DNA from 4 places in the Paenarthrobacter sp. 10L420 genome. Region 1 is predicted to be linked to each of the others. Evidence: riboswitches for the same ligand, from Rfam matches in the RefSeq annotation. Region 1 holds a riboswitch; each other region holds the start of a gene.
The links. A riboswitch is a leader RNA that binds a small molecule or an ion and turns the genes downstream of it on or off. The one in region 1 is predicted to bind cyclic di-AMP.
Positions count from the first base shown of each region.

Region 2: linked by a shared signal. The riboswitch ahead of AC1DD5_RS24205 (NlpC/P60 family protein) and the one ahead of AC1DD5_RS08855 (C40 family peptidase) in region 1 are both predicted to bind cyclic di-AMP.
Region 3: linked by a shared signal. The riboswitch ahead of AC1DD5_RS16235 (aggregation-promoting factor C-terminal-like domain-containing protein) and the one ahead of AC1DD5_RS08855 (C40 family peptidase) in region 1 are both predicted to bind cyclic di-AMP.
Region 4: linked by a shared signal. The riboswitch ahead of AC1DD5_RS16725 (hypothetical protein) and the one ahead of AC1DD5_RS08855 (C40 family peptidase) in region 1 are both predicted to bind cyclic di-AMP.

Region 1 covers NZ_JBFTJK010000004.1:97,119-100,079, forward strand. Annotated here, with positions in the region: gene AC1DD5_RS08850 (M23 family metallopeptidase) at 1-680, shown strand, start outside; cyclic di-AMP (ydaO/yuaA leader) riboswitch at 825-988, shown strand; gene AC1DD5_RS08855 (C40 family peptidase) at 993-1,724, shown strand; gene AC1DD5_RS08860 (NlpC/P60 family protein) at 1,824-2,576, shown strand; gene AC1DD5_RS08865 (HNH endonuclease) at 2,807-2,961, shown strand, end outside.
Region 2 covers NZ_JBFTJK010000031.1:18,560-21,520, forward strand. Annotated here, with positions in the region: gene AC1DD5_RS24195 (NCS2 family permease) at 1-52, opposite strand, end outside; gene AC1DD5_RS24200 (copper resistance CopC family protein) at 166-789, shown strand; cyclic di-AMP (ydaO/yuaA leader) riboswitch at 964-1,132, shown strand; gene AC1DD5_RS24205 (NlpC/P60 family protein) at 1,136-1,906, shown strand; gene AC1DD5_RS24210 (FAD-binding protein) at 1,994-2,686, opposite strand.
Region 3 covers NZ_JBFTJK010000011.1:84,251-87,211, forward strand. Annotated here, with positions in the region: gene AC1DD5_RS16230 (sensor histidine kinase) at 1-438, shown strand, start outside; cyclic di-AMP (ydaO/yuaA leader) riboswitch at 573-730, shown strand; gene AC1DD5_RS16235 (aggregation-promoting factor C-terminal-like domain-containing protein) at 736-1,566, shown strand; gene AC1DD5_RS16240 (MerR family transcriptional regulator) at 1,752-2,510, shown strand; gene AC1DD5_RS16245 (pyridoxal phosphate-dependent decarboxylase family protein) at 2,540-2,961, opposite strand, start outside.
Region 4 covers NZ_JBFTJK010000012.1:12,057-15,017, forward strand. Annotated here, with positions in the region: gene AC1DD5_RS16710 (DUF6480 family protein) at 1-109, shown strand, start outside; gene AC1DD5_RS16715 (ATP-dependent DNA ligase) at 194-1,261, opposite strand; gene AC1DD5_RS16720 (hypothetical protein) at 1,309-1,542, shown strand; cyclic di-AMP (ydaO/yuaA leader) riboswitch at 1,672-1,822, shown strand; gene AC1DD5_RS16725 (hypothetical protein) at 1,825-2,961, shown strand, end outside.

The sequences.
Region 1 (2,961 bases):
CCGCAGCCAGTGGTGTCGGGCAGAAGGCCGGAGTCGCGCTTGCCGCTACCGGACTTGCCCTGACTGTAGGCCTGCCTGCCACAAGCCCGGTCATGGCCACATCCGAATCCGGCCAGGCCGAGGCGGCCCTCTCCGTGCCGGGTGGCAGCCAACCCGAAGTTTCTGCGGCAGCCTCTGCCAAAATCGATTTCAGTCGCGCAGCAGTCGCTACCGCCGCTGATCCTGACGGCAAGCTCAAGCAGTTGCTGAGCGCCCAGTCAGCGGGGAGCATTCAGCGCGCATCCTCACTTGGCACGCTGGGAAGCCCTCTGGACAAGCTGGTCACGGCATCGCCGTTTGGCTACCGCGTCAGCCCCCTTACGGGCGGCACCGGTGACTTCCACCGCGGCCAGGACTTCGTAGCCCAGTGCGGTACTGCCGTTCACGCCGCAGCCGCAGGCAAGGTCACGTTCGCAGGCTGGCATGAGTACGGCGGAGGCAACCGCGTCGTGATTGACCACGGCAACGGCCTCGAGACCACGTACAACCACCTGTCGTCCTTCAACGTCAAGGTGGGCCAGACTGTCAGCCGTGGCGATACTGTCGCGCTGAGCGGCACTACAGGCGCATCTACGGGTTGCCACCTCCACTTCGAGGTCCAGGTAAACGGTGAAGTCGTAGATCCCATGGGCTGGCTCTGAGCCAGTTGATGGTTGTCTATCGCATTCATGACACGCCCGTGACCTGAATGTGACATTCACGAATATCTGTTGTACCGTCTAAAGCGCATCGGCTTTTTAGGGGGCCGATGCACTTGAGTGGATTGCCTAGCTCTGCCACCACTCGAGGTCCGTTCGCAAAAATCGTCTGGCAGGGGCGGGGGAACCAATTTTGGCCTTCGAATCAGAAGGCCTTGGGGTTAAGTCGCAAAAGCTTCCTTGAAGCCGCGCGGCCGGATGACTCCCATCCGAATCCGACAGCTCACCTCGCAGGCATTGGGAGAGGCTACCTTCGTGTCATCACGCACTACCCCTGCGCGCCATCGCGCCGAATTGGTTCGTACGAACCCGTTGAACACCCTTTCCAAGGCTGTCTCAACCAATGCAGGCACCGTAGGCCGCCAAGCCGCCGTTCTGGCCGCAGCCTCGGGACTTGTTCTCAGCGTTGGACTCCCGGCCCAGGCCGCTGACACCGACGTTTCCAAGTCGGAATCCTCCAGCACCCAGCAGTTGGTCGCCACCGCGGTTGTTACCGCTGAGCCCACGGCAACCGTTTCCTTCGAAAGCCCCGTTGTGGCTACCAAGGAAGCCCCCAAGGTTCAGCGCGCCTCCCAGCGCACGCAGGCAGCCGAAGGCCAGACGGGCGACGCCCTCGCTGCCCTGTCCTCCACGGCCAAGGATGCCGCATCCAGCGCGGCAGCTTCCGGACTCGCAGCAATTGCCTACACCGGCATTGGCCACCCCTATGTCTGGGGCGGCACTTCCCCCAACGGCTGGGACTGCTCTGGATTTGCCCAGTGGGTCTACGCCCAGGCCGGCATCAGCATCCCCCGGGTCAATGCCTGGACGGCCATGAAGCCCACCAGCACGCCGGCCCCCGGCGATCTCGTCATGCAGAACGGCGGAGCCCACGTGGGCATCTACGTCGGCAACGGCATGATGATCAGCGCGCTCAACCCCAGCCAGGGGACGCTCCTGACCCCGGTCGCAGCCACCGGCACATCCTCGTTCTTCACCCTCCGCTAGGAAAATCCCATTCGGGGTAAGCCAGCATGCCCCCCAAGTGCTGGCCGCCCATAACCTGCGTGCGTCCCCACCGTGCGCGGATACGAAAAGAGAGTAATCATGACCAGTGCAAACAAGGTTGCACGGCATAGAGCTGAGGCCCCCAAGACCAGCTCACTTGCCGTCATTGCCAAGGCTGTCAGCGACAACGCCGGTGGCGTTGGCCGTCAGGCAGCAGTGATCGCAGCTGCATCAGGCCTTGTCCTGACCAGCGGCGTGGCTGCAAATGCTGCGGATACCAATGTCCAGCGCGAATCCACGTCTGCGTCCACCCTTGATGTGCAGTCGGTTGCCCAGGCCACCATTGCTGCCGATTCCAGCGTTGCCATCTCCTACGAGCGCCCCGTAGTCAAGACTGTCGAAGCCCCGGCTCCCGTCGTCGAGAAGGCACCTGCCAAGGAAGCTCCGGCTGCCGGCGGCACCGCTACTTTGGCGGTCAACACTGATACCTCCGCGGCAAAGGCGCCTGCTGCATCCAGTGGCCTCGGTGCAGCTATCGCTGCAGCGGCCTACGCACAGCTCGGTGTCACGCAGGACTGCACCATGCTGGTGACCAACTCGCTGGCCGCCGTCGGTATTCACTTCCACGATTGGCCGGCCGGCTACCTCTCCCTCGGCCGCACGGTCAGTGCAGCTGAAGCGCAGCCCGGCGACCTCGCTTACTACGCCAACGGTGGCTACGGCGGAATGGCACACATCGCTGTTTACGTCGGCAACGGCATGGCAGTCCACGGTGGATGGAACGGATCCACCACGGCACTGTTCAGCGTGAACGTTGGCTCCGGCCCCGTTTTCATCCGCGTCAACGGCTGATCAAATACTCCACGGAACACCCCGCAGGCGCACGCCGGCGGGGTGTTCTGCTTTAACCAGCAAGGTGTCCCGCACATGAACTTTCGCCAACACCACAGGCGAAACGGCAGAAAAATTCGTTGATACGGCATATAAGTGCTTACCCTTGTGTTGTCGATCCACAGCCCGTACAAGCAGAGGGCAGCCGGCCCTCGTGCCCCTGACGGGTGCGGCCGTGAAGAGGTACGTGCATGCGCACACTCGTTCTGAATGCTGGATATGAACCGCTGGCGGTAGTAACCTTCCGCCGGGCGCTGGTCCTTGTGCTGACTGGAAAAGCTAGCGTGGTGGCCGAAGGCGACGAGCCTGTCGTCGGGCCACAGGAGATTCTCGGAAGACCATCCGT
Region 2 (2,961 bases), on a different contig from region 1:
GGCGCTCGGAGATTTTGAAGTAGCGGTCGATTGCAGAACCTTGTTTCAGCATGAAGGTCTCCGGGGATCGGGGGAGTTTGCTCTCAAATCCTATGCCCGCCGATGCGGGGTGCCGGGACGATTCGCCTAGTCTGTAAGGAAGCCAACACTAGGAGAAACCGCCCCATGCGTACCATCCGCCCGCTTCTGGCCGCCGTCGTAGCCGCTATTGCGTTCGCTTCCGCGTTGCTGCTGGGCGCCGCTCCGGCCTCCGCGCACGACGTCGCCGAATCAACAACTCCGGCCAACGGTGCGCGGGTAGCTGAAGTGCCGGCGTCGGTGTCGATCACGTTCAACAACCGGCCACTGGCCATCGGTTCGGGCGTAACTGTCACCGCTGGGGGCGAAAACTGGGCAGATGGCGCAGTGGAGATCATCGACAACATGGCTGTCCAGAAGCTGCGTCCGGGCGCTCCGGCTGGCGAATACACGGTGGTGTGGCGCGTGGTCAGTTCAGACTCCCACCCGATTGAGGGAACCTTCAAGTTCACTGTTTCCGGAACAAGCACGACGACGGCGAGCGGCTCAGCAGGCGCCTCCCCATCGGCTTCGGCGGCTGTTCCGACGGCGGGGACGGCAGCGCCCGGTACCGAAAATAGTGAGCCCGCTCCGGCAGTTTCCCAACCCTTCCCCTGGAGCATTGTTGGCCTCGCCGTCGTGGCAATCGGTCTCGTGATCTTCCTCGCTGTTACAGCCCGGAAGAAGCTGGCGGCTCCGAACGAGCCGGATGACGAAAATTCCGCGGAATAACGGGGTTTTCTACATACTTGCGAAGATCTCGAAACGGTCACTGCGACACGCCAAAAACGAACTGCTCGTTACGTAAATGTGACTTTGAAGTGATCTTCCCGTACGGTTGTACTTGTGCCTGTTCCACGTAACGGGCATTTCCGGGCTGATTGCCTAGCTCTGCCACAGTCCGGAATCCGTTCGCAGACAAACCTACGGCAGAGACGGGGAACCCATTTTGGCCCGCTTTCAGAGCGCGCCTTGGGGTGAAGTCACGAAGCTTCCGCTGCACAGCGGGGGATAGTGGCCGGGTGACTCCCATCCGAATCCGACAGCTAACCTCGCAGGCATCGGGAGAGGCTCTTTCATGTCTTCACGCATTCTTCGCGGCCGTCGTAAGGCGGACAGCGTACGTCCTAATCCGTTCATTTCCATCTCCAAGGCTGTTGCCAGCAACGCATCCGGCGCAGGTCGCCAAGCCGCTGTCATCGCAGCAGCTTCAGGCCTCGTCCTGACAGGCTCCATTGCTGCCCACGCAGCAGAGACCCCTGTTCAGCGCGACTCCAGCCCTGCTACGGTCGCCGAGACCGTCACTGAGGGTCCCACCAAGGTTGTTACGGCCGCCTCCACGGCCACGATCAACTTCGAGCGCCCTGCGGTTGCTTCCGTTGCGGCTCCCGTTATTGAAAAGCCGGCACCCGTTGCTCCGGCTCCGGTTGCCAAGCAGGCCCCAGCAGCGGCCACTGTCAAGGCCGCCGCAACTACTACGGCTACCGCTCCGGTGGCAGCCGCGCCTGCTGCTGCGGCTCCGGCTGTTGGTGGCGTCAACGCCGCTATGGTTGCCTCGGCTTACGCCCAGATCGGCATCATGCAGGATTGCACCGCCATGGTGGAACGGGCCCTCGGCTCCGCAGGCATCCCGGTTGGCGACCTCGCACCCATGCAGTTCCTGAACTACGGCAAGGTTGTCAGCGACCCCCAGCCCGGTGACATGATCGTCCAGTCCGGCCACGTAGCCATCTACATCGGCAACGGCCAGGCCATCAGCGGTGGCATCAACGGCAACCAGACGGGCATCCACCCGATCAGCTGGCTCACCGCAACCGGCCCCATCACGTACGTACGCGCTGGCGCCTAAGCTTCACGCTCCAACTCAAAAGGCCGGTGCCTTCGAGGACTAACGTCTTCGGAGGCACCGGCCTTCTGAGTTAACTTTTGTTCGTTTCTAAGCCAGGGCGATGCCCGGCGAAGCTGGTAGAGCCACCTTGGCTGAGATTGCTTGCCCTACTGCCTTGGCTTGCCGGAGTACTTCCTTGGGCGTGGGTGTAATGAGTTCCCCCACGCCTACCAAGTGCATTCCCACGGCACGCATGGCTGCCACGAGGTTCTGGCCTATGGCGATTCCCAAGTCCGTAAGCATTCGGCGCAGTTGGCTCTGGGCGCAGCGCGTCACCACGATGTGGTCGGCCAGAAGAACTCCTGTGGCTGTATGCACGGCCCATTGCCGTGGGGTGGATTCAAGCGGGCCGTAAACGCCCAGCCCAGCCCTCTGGCTGGCCGTGTTCAGGCTTGCTGCGAGTCCATATCCAAGCTGCTGGGACGAGTCGCCGCCCAGGAAGTCCAGACGAACAGCGCGTGTGGTGGTGCGGACATCCAGGTGATGGCTTGCGGCGTAGTTGCGCAAGTGGCGCAGGATCTCGTTGCGTTCCTGCATTGCCGCGGGGTCCGCTGCGTCGCAGCGCTGGAGCATTCCCGTATGGACCGATGGTCCGGTGGTGGACAAAGTACCAAAGCCATCCAGCACGATGGAACCTACGCCATAGCGGCTGAGCTCGCTGGCAACAGCCAAACCGGACAGGCCGGTACCGATCACCACGGTGGTAGTCCGTTCCGTGACGGAATCAGGAGTGAGTGACACTGCTTGGGTTCCTCCTTGACGTGTGTGCCTTTCGGCAGCGCGTGGGATCGCGTCCGTGTTCCCCAAGCGGCCGCAAATAAATGGCCGGATTGTGTCCTGGGACACTTTTGCCGGCCATTCGGTGACTCGAACACTACCGAACTTTTTCTGCCATGGATAGCCTCGGCGGCAGCGTGTTTTGGATGTTCATCCGCAGCGCAACCTGGAGGGCGGTGAGCGTGCCGAAAACCGAGCCCGGACCGTTATCCACATAGCCCATAGTCGCCTTGATTCGG
Region 3 (2,961 bases), on a different contig from region 1:
ATCGAGACCGTCAGCGACGAAAAGGTGATGGCACCGGATCACATCTGGAAGCTCCAACTCCCCGACGAGCCCATCACGGTACGCGGGGACGCAACCCAGCTGCATCAGGTGCTGGCCAATCTCCTGTCCAACGCCCGCAAACACACCGATCCAGGTACCACAGTGATCACTGGCGTCGTGCTCTCCGCGGACGGTACCGCGGTGGTCACGGTCACTGACAACGGGGCTGGCATTCCGCCTGAATTCCAGGGCCATGTTTTCTCGCGTTTTGCCCGCGCTGACGCCGCGAGATCAGGCTCTGAAGGAACCTCCGGATTGGGCTTGTCAATCGTCGAATCAATCGTCCAAGCGCACGGCGGAAGCGTGGCAGTAACGTCCAAGCCGGGGTGCACCGAGTTCATTCTGAGACTCCCGTCAGTTTCGAACGAACACGTATAACGAATCAGGCAACATGACGCGCCGTGACCGTGATCTCTGTTACCCAAATGTGACTTAAGCCGAAACCTCCTGTACCTTCGAAAGGGTGGGTCGCCCATAGTTGGCCCACACCCGGGATGCGCCGAGCTCTGCCACTTCCCGGAGTTCCGTTCTCATTCGAGGCAGAGACGGGGGACCCAGAGTCTCCGGGCACAGTACTTTCCTTGCCCTTGGGGTGAAGCCGCAGCTACGCGCGCGGCCGGATGACCTCATCCGAACCCGACAGCTAACTCCGCAGGCGCTGAGAGGTAATCACACATGTCTGAATTCAACGATCAGACGCGCCCTTCCGCGCGTCACCGTGACGAACACAACGCTCCCCTGACCAAATCGCAGTCTGTTCTGAAGACCGCTGCCCGCCGCGGCAAGACCGGTCAGCGCATGTCCGTTGTTGCAGGAGTCGTTGCCGCAGCATTGGGCGTCGCATCGCTTGGCCAGGCCGCAAACGCCGCATTCAACCTCCCGGAAACGAGCCAGGCATCCGAGACGCAAGCCACGGCCCAGGTCAGCAACAAATCAGCGGAAATCTCTGCGTCCCTGGATGCTGCTGCCAAGAAGGGCGCCGGCGATAGGGCCGCTGCAGATCAGGCAGCAGCAGCTGCACAGGCCGCTGCCGAGAAGGCTGCCGCTGAGAAGGCTGCGGCCGAAAAAGCCGCCGCCGACCAGGCAGCAGCCGCACAAGCCGCCGCCGAAAAGGCTGCCGCTGATGCAGCCGCCAAGCAGGCTGCCGATGCCGCCGCTGCTGCAGCCGCAGCCGCAGCAGCTGTTCCCAAGGCCGTGGACGATCCCGCTGCTGCCAAAGCTTACGCCGCCAGCATCCTCGCCAGCTACGGCTGGGGTCCGGGTGAAATGACTGCCCTGAACACACTGTGGGAGAAGGAATCCAACTGGCGGACCACCGCGACCAACGCGTCCAGTGGCGCCTACGGAATCGTGCAGTCTCTGCCAGCTTCCAAGATGGCAACTGCCGGCGCCGACTGGGAGACCAACTACCAAACCCAGATCAAGTGGGGCCTGAACTACATCAAGGAACGCTACGGCTCCCCCTCGGCCGCCCTCGCCTTCCACTTGGCCAACAACTGGTACTAAGCCAACTCAATAAGCAGGTTTGAGCCCACCCCAGCGGGCTCAAACGTGCAGGGCCTGATTACCGCCCCGTTTTCCGCCGTTCGCAGCAGTGATTACTGCAGCTGACAGCGGGAACGGGGCGGTTTTCGCGTTTCAGGTGGCGACGGCTTGCACCTCACGTAACGTCAGGACTTAGCGTTGTGCCCATGACGGGAACAACAGGAACCGGACCGTGGAGCATCGGTGAACTGGCCACAGCATGTGGCGTCAGCGTGCGGACGCTCCACCACTACGACGAGATCGGGCTGCTGTCCGCAAGCCAAAGGACATCATCTGGTCATCGCCGGTATTCGGAGAGCGACCTGCGCCGCCTATACCGGATCAGATCGCTTCAGATGCTGGGGCTTCCGCTCGCTGCCATCGGCAAGGCGCTGCAAACGCCCGAGGATGATCTGGAGTCCCTTCGAGACCTCCTCCAACAGCAGCTGGTCCATGTGCAGGAGCATGCCCAGCAACTCCAAGCGCTCCAAAACCGTTTGGGCGAGCTGTTGTCACGCATGGACGGACACGCCATGCCCACCCCTGAACAATTCATGTCAACGTTGGAGATGATTACCGTGCTCGAAAACAACTTCACTGCCGAACAACGCCTGCAGCTCGCGGACAAGCGGGAAGAACTCGGCGCAGAAAAAGTCGAAGCCGCCAAGCAGCAGTGGGCTGCCCTTGTGGAAGAAGGACTGGCACACGTCGAAGCCAACACGCCCGTTACGGACCCCTCCGTCCAGGAATGGGTGCGCTCATGGGACGGCATAGGTTCCATGTTCCACTCCAGTGAGGACACCAAGGCCGCAGCGCGTGCGGCTTGGCAGGAAAACACCCAAGCCATTAGCGCCGGCCTGCCTTGGAGCGCTGAGCAGTTGGCCGGGCTGATGGCATATTTGGAAAAGGCGCGCTCGGCCCGGTAACTGGACTGTGCCTATACTTCCGGTTCGGCCTATGCTTCCGGTTCGGCCTCTGCCGCACCTCGAACGGCTGCGATGGAGGCAGCGACGTCACCTGCGTCCGTGGACCAATTGCTTACCGAAATCCGGAGGATGTCACGTCCTCGCCATGAGGAACCCGACATCCATACAATCCCTTCCGCCATGAGCCGCTGGGTGATGCGGTGTGTGCGGTCGTCACTGCCGAAGGCGACCGACACTTGCGTGAAAACGACGTCATTCAGAATTTCCACACCCGGGATCTCCGCGAGGCCCTCCGCCAGCGCGCGGGCGTTTGCTGCAAGCCTGTCCACCATGGCTATGACTCCGGACCGGCCCAACTGTCGCAGCGCTGCCCACACCGGGATGCCGCGGGCCCTACGGGACAGTTCCGGAACTTTGTCGAACGGATCGCCCAGTCCGGTCTCCGTTGCAA
Region 4 (2,961 bases), on a different contig from region 1:
CCCCTTGGATGGCAACGTCACGGGACTCGAACCGGGGGGCGGCGTACCCCCGGGCGAAACCCCGCCTGCCGAGGACAGCATGAGCAGCGACCAGGGGCACGAAGAGTAGGTCGTCGCCAAGCCGCTGTTACGTTGTTGGGCAACAACGTAACAGCGGTTCAACAACGGAGAACCACAACCGAGGAGCCCGAGGCTACGGCAGTCTCAGGATCTCCCCGAGGTCATAATCAGCTGGCTCCTCCAGTTGTGAGTAAGTGCAGCTCTCCGGAGTCCGGTCCGGCCGCCACCGACGAAACTGGGTGGTGTGCCGGAACCGCTCGCCCTCCATGTAGTCGTAGGCAACCTCAATGACGAGTTCCGGCAGGAGGGGAACAAAGGAGAAGTCCTTGCCGGCGCTCCACCGGCTCTGTGCGCCGGGCATTCGGGAACCCGTAGCCGCGGCATCTCCTTGATCGGCCCACTGACCCCAGGGATGTTCGCTGAACTCCGTCTGGTACGGCTCGAGTTCGGCCACCAGGCTTTCGCGCTTGGCCATGGGAAATGAAGCCACCACCCCCACGTGCTGCAGCTGGCCGGCGTCGTTATACAGCCCGAGCAGCATCGACCCCACAACCTTTCCCGTTTTGTGCCAGCGGAATCCAGCCACCACACAGTCCGCGGTCCGTTCATGCTTGGTCTTGAACATGACGCGCTTATTCGGCTGGTACGTCCCTCCGAGCGGTTTGGAAAGTATGCCGTCGAGCCCAGCCCCCTCCAGCTTCACGAACCACTCCTGCGCTTGATCAAGTTCCGTCACCGCCGGCGTTACGTACACGGGCGCCTCAGCCCTGGCGAGCGCCTTCTCCAAGGCGGTTCGACGCTCGGAAAACGGCTTGTCCATGAGGTTCTCCCCGCCCAGGGCAAGGATGTCGAATCCGATGAAGGAGGACGGTGTCTTTTCGGCAAGCATCCGCACACGGCTATCGGCAGGATGGATGCGCTGCTGAAGGCCCTCGAAATCGAGCCTGCTGTCAGCTATGAGGACGATCTCGCCGTCGATCACGCATTTGTCCGGAAGGTTCTTCTGAAGGGCTTCCACCAACTCGGGAAAGTACCGCGTCATGGGACGTTCGTTGCGGCTGCCCAGGATGATCTCGTCACCATCTTTGAAAACGATGGTCCTGAACCCGTCCCACTTCGGCTCAAAGTGGCCTACATCAGGGATCGAAGGAACGGACTTGGCAAGCATGGGCGAAATGGGCGGCATCACTGGGAGGTCCATACGACTATGTTCTACCTGCCAGCCGCGGCGGAAGCTAGTCTTGGGCGATGGATATCTTGGCCGTTCTAGTGGCTGTACTGGCAGCACCTGCCCTCATTGCGGCCCTTTGGTTCTGGGTCTCGCGCCAGAACAGCAAGGGGAAAGTCCGGCGCGGCGCCGCGGGTGGGATCCTGGGCGTGACGGACGAAATTTTCCGACCCGAGACCCATTACGCACACCAAATCCAAAGGATCCAGCTCGAGTTGCCAGCCCCGGCTCCGGCCCCGGAGCCTAAGTCCTAACGGACCTTCGCGCTGGAAGGCGTCCCGCCCGTTACATTAATGTGACTTTACTATGGCGCTCATGTACGGTCTAAGAGCGACCCGTATCTCCGCTGGGCCGCTTCCGGGTTGACGCCGAGCTCTGCCGCAAACCGGGATCCGCCAGACTAGCGGCAGAGACGGGGGACCCAGAGTTCCCGGGCCTGATTTTCCATGGGCCCTTGGGGTGAAGCCGCCATGTGCGGCCGGACGGCCTCGTCCGAACCCGACAGCTAACCTCGCAGGCGTTGAGAGGCAACCACCATGTCCCCAACCATGGATCAGCCGCGCCGCGCCCAAATAGCGCGCGAGCGTACCCAACCAACCGGACGCCGTCGGGCCCAACCCAGCGGATCCTCCACCAGCACGCCGGAAGCAGAAACAGGTTTTACAAGCACGACGCCGGAACCCGCCACTGCTCCTGTTCCCACCCCTGCGGCACCCACCACGCGCGCAGCCGCTCGCGCGGCAGAGCGTGAACGGGCAGCCCAAGCTGTAATCGCTCCTGAAACAGCTCCGGCAGAAACAGCACCGGCGGACTCTGCCCCAGTAGACTCCGCTGCTCTGGAGCCGGCTACGGCTGCGATTCCAACAGTTCCGGCGCCCACGCCGCTCGCTCCCGAACCGGCTGCAGATCCCGAGCCCGCCACCGCTGCCATTCCAATGGTGGCTGCTGCTGCACCCACCCCCGCCGCGCACGAACCCGAGCCCGCCACCGCTGCCATTCCGATAGTGCAGGCGCCCACGCCCGGCACTGGGGATCCGGTCACAGCCGAAATTCCGACCGTTGCCGCCCCTCTTCCCACACCTGCGGCTCCGGCGTTCCCTGCTTCGCCGGCGGAGTCAAAGAGCCCTGCCCAGCTCGCGGCAGCCGCCACCGCCGCAGCTGGTCTCGCAAGCCGGAAAGCCCTTCGTGCCCAGGCATCCGGTAGCGGGACAGCCCCTTCCGCGACAACGGCTGCCGAGTCCCCGACGGGCGTTGCCCCCACGTTTGGAGCGTCGTCCTTCAGCCACGAACCACACGCAGTCCTCACCAAGGCCGCCTCGGTCAAGACAATGGGCCAGCGCATGGCAGTCGTCGCTGGGGCATTGGGCCTGGTATTGACCGTTGGCACCATGAGCCAGGCCTTCGAGCTTCCCTTCTTCGGGCAGGAAACACCGGCTCAGGAAGCCAGTGACGCAAAGACGGGTGGCGACAGCAGGCAGTCAACCTCGGCCACCCCCGCACCCAGCTCGTCCAGCTCCACTGCATCAGCTTCGTCGGCGACCAGCGAGGCCGGACAGCCGGCAACTGTTGCAACGCAGTCGTCAGAAGAGGCACCTGCTCAGGGGTCGTCGTCGTCACTTCCGACTCCGCAAGTTTCACTCGCGGATCCTGTTTGGGTCCCTTCGTCGGCCCCG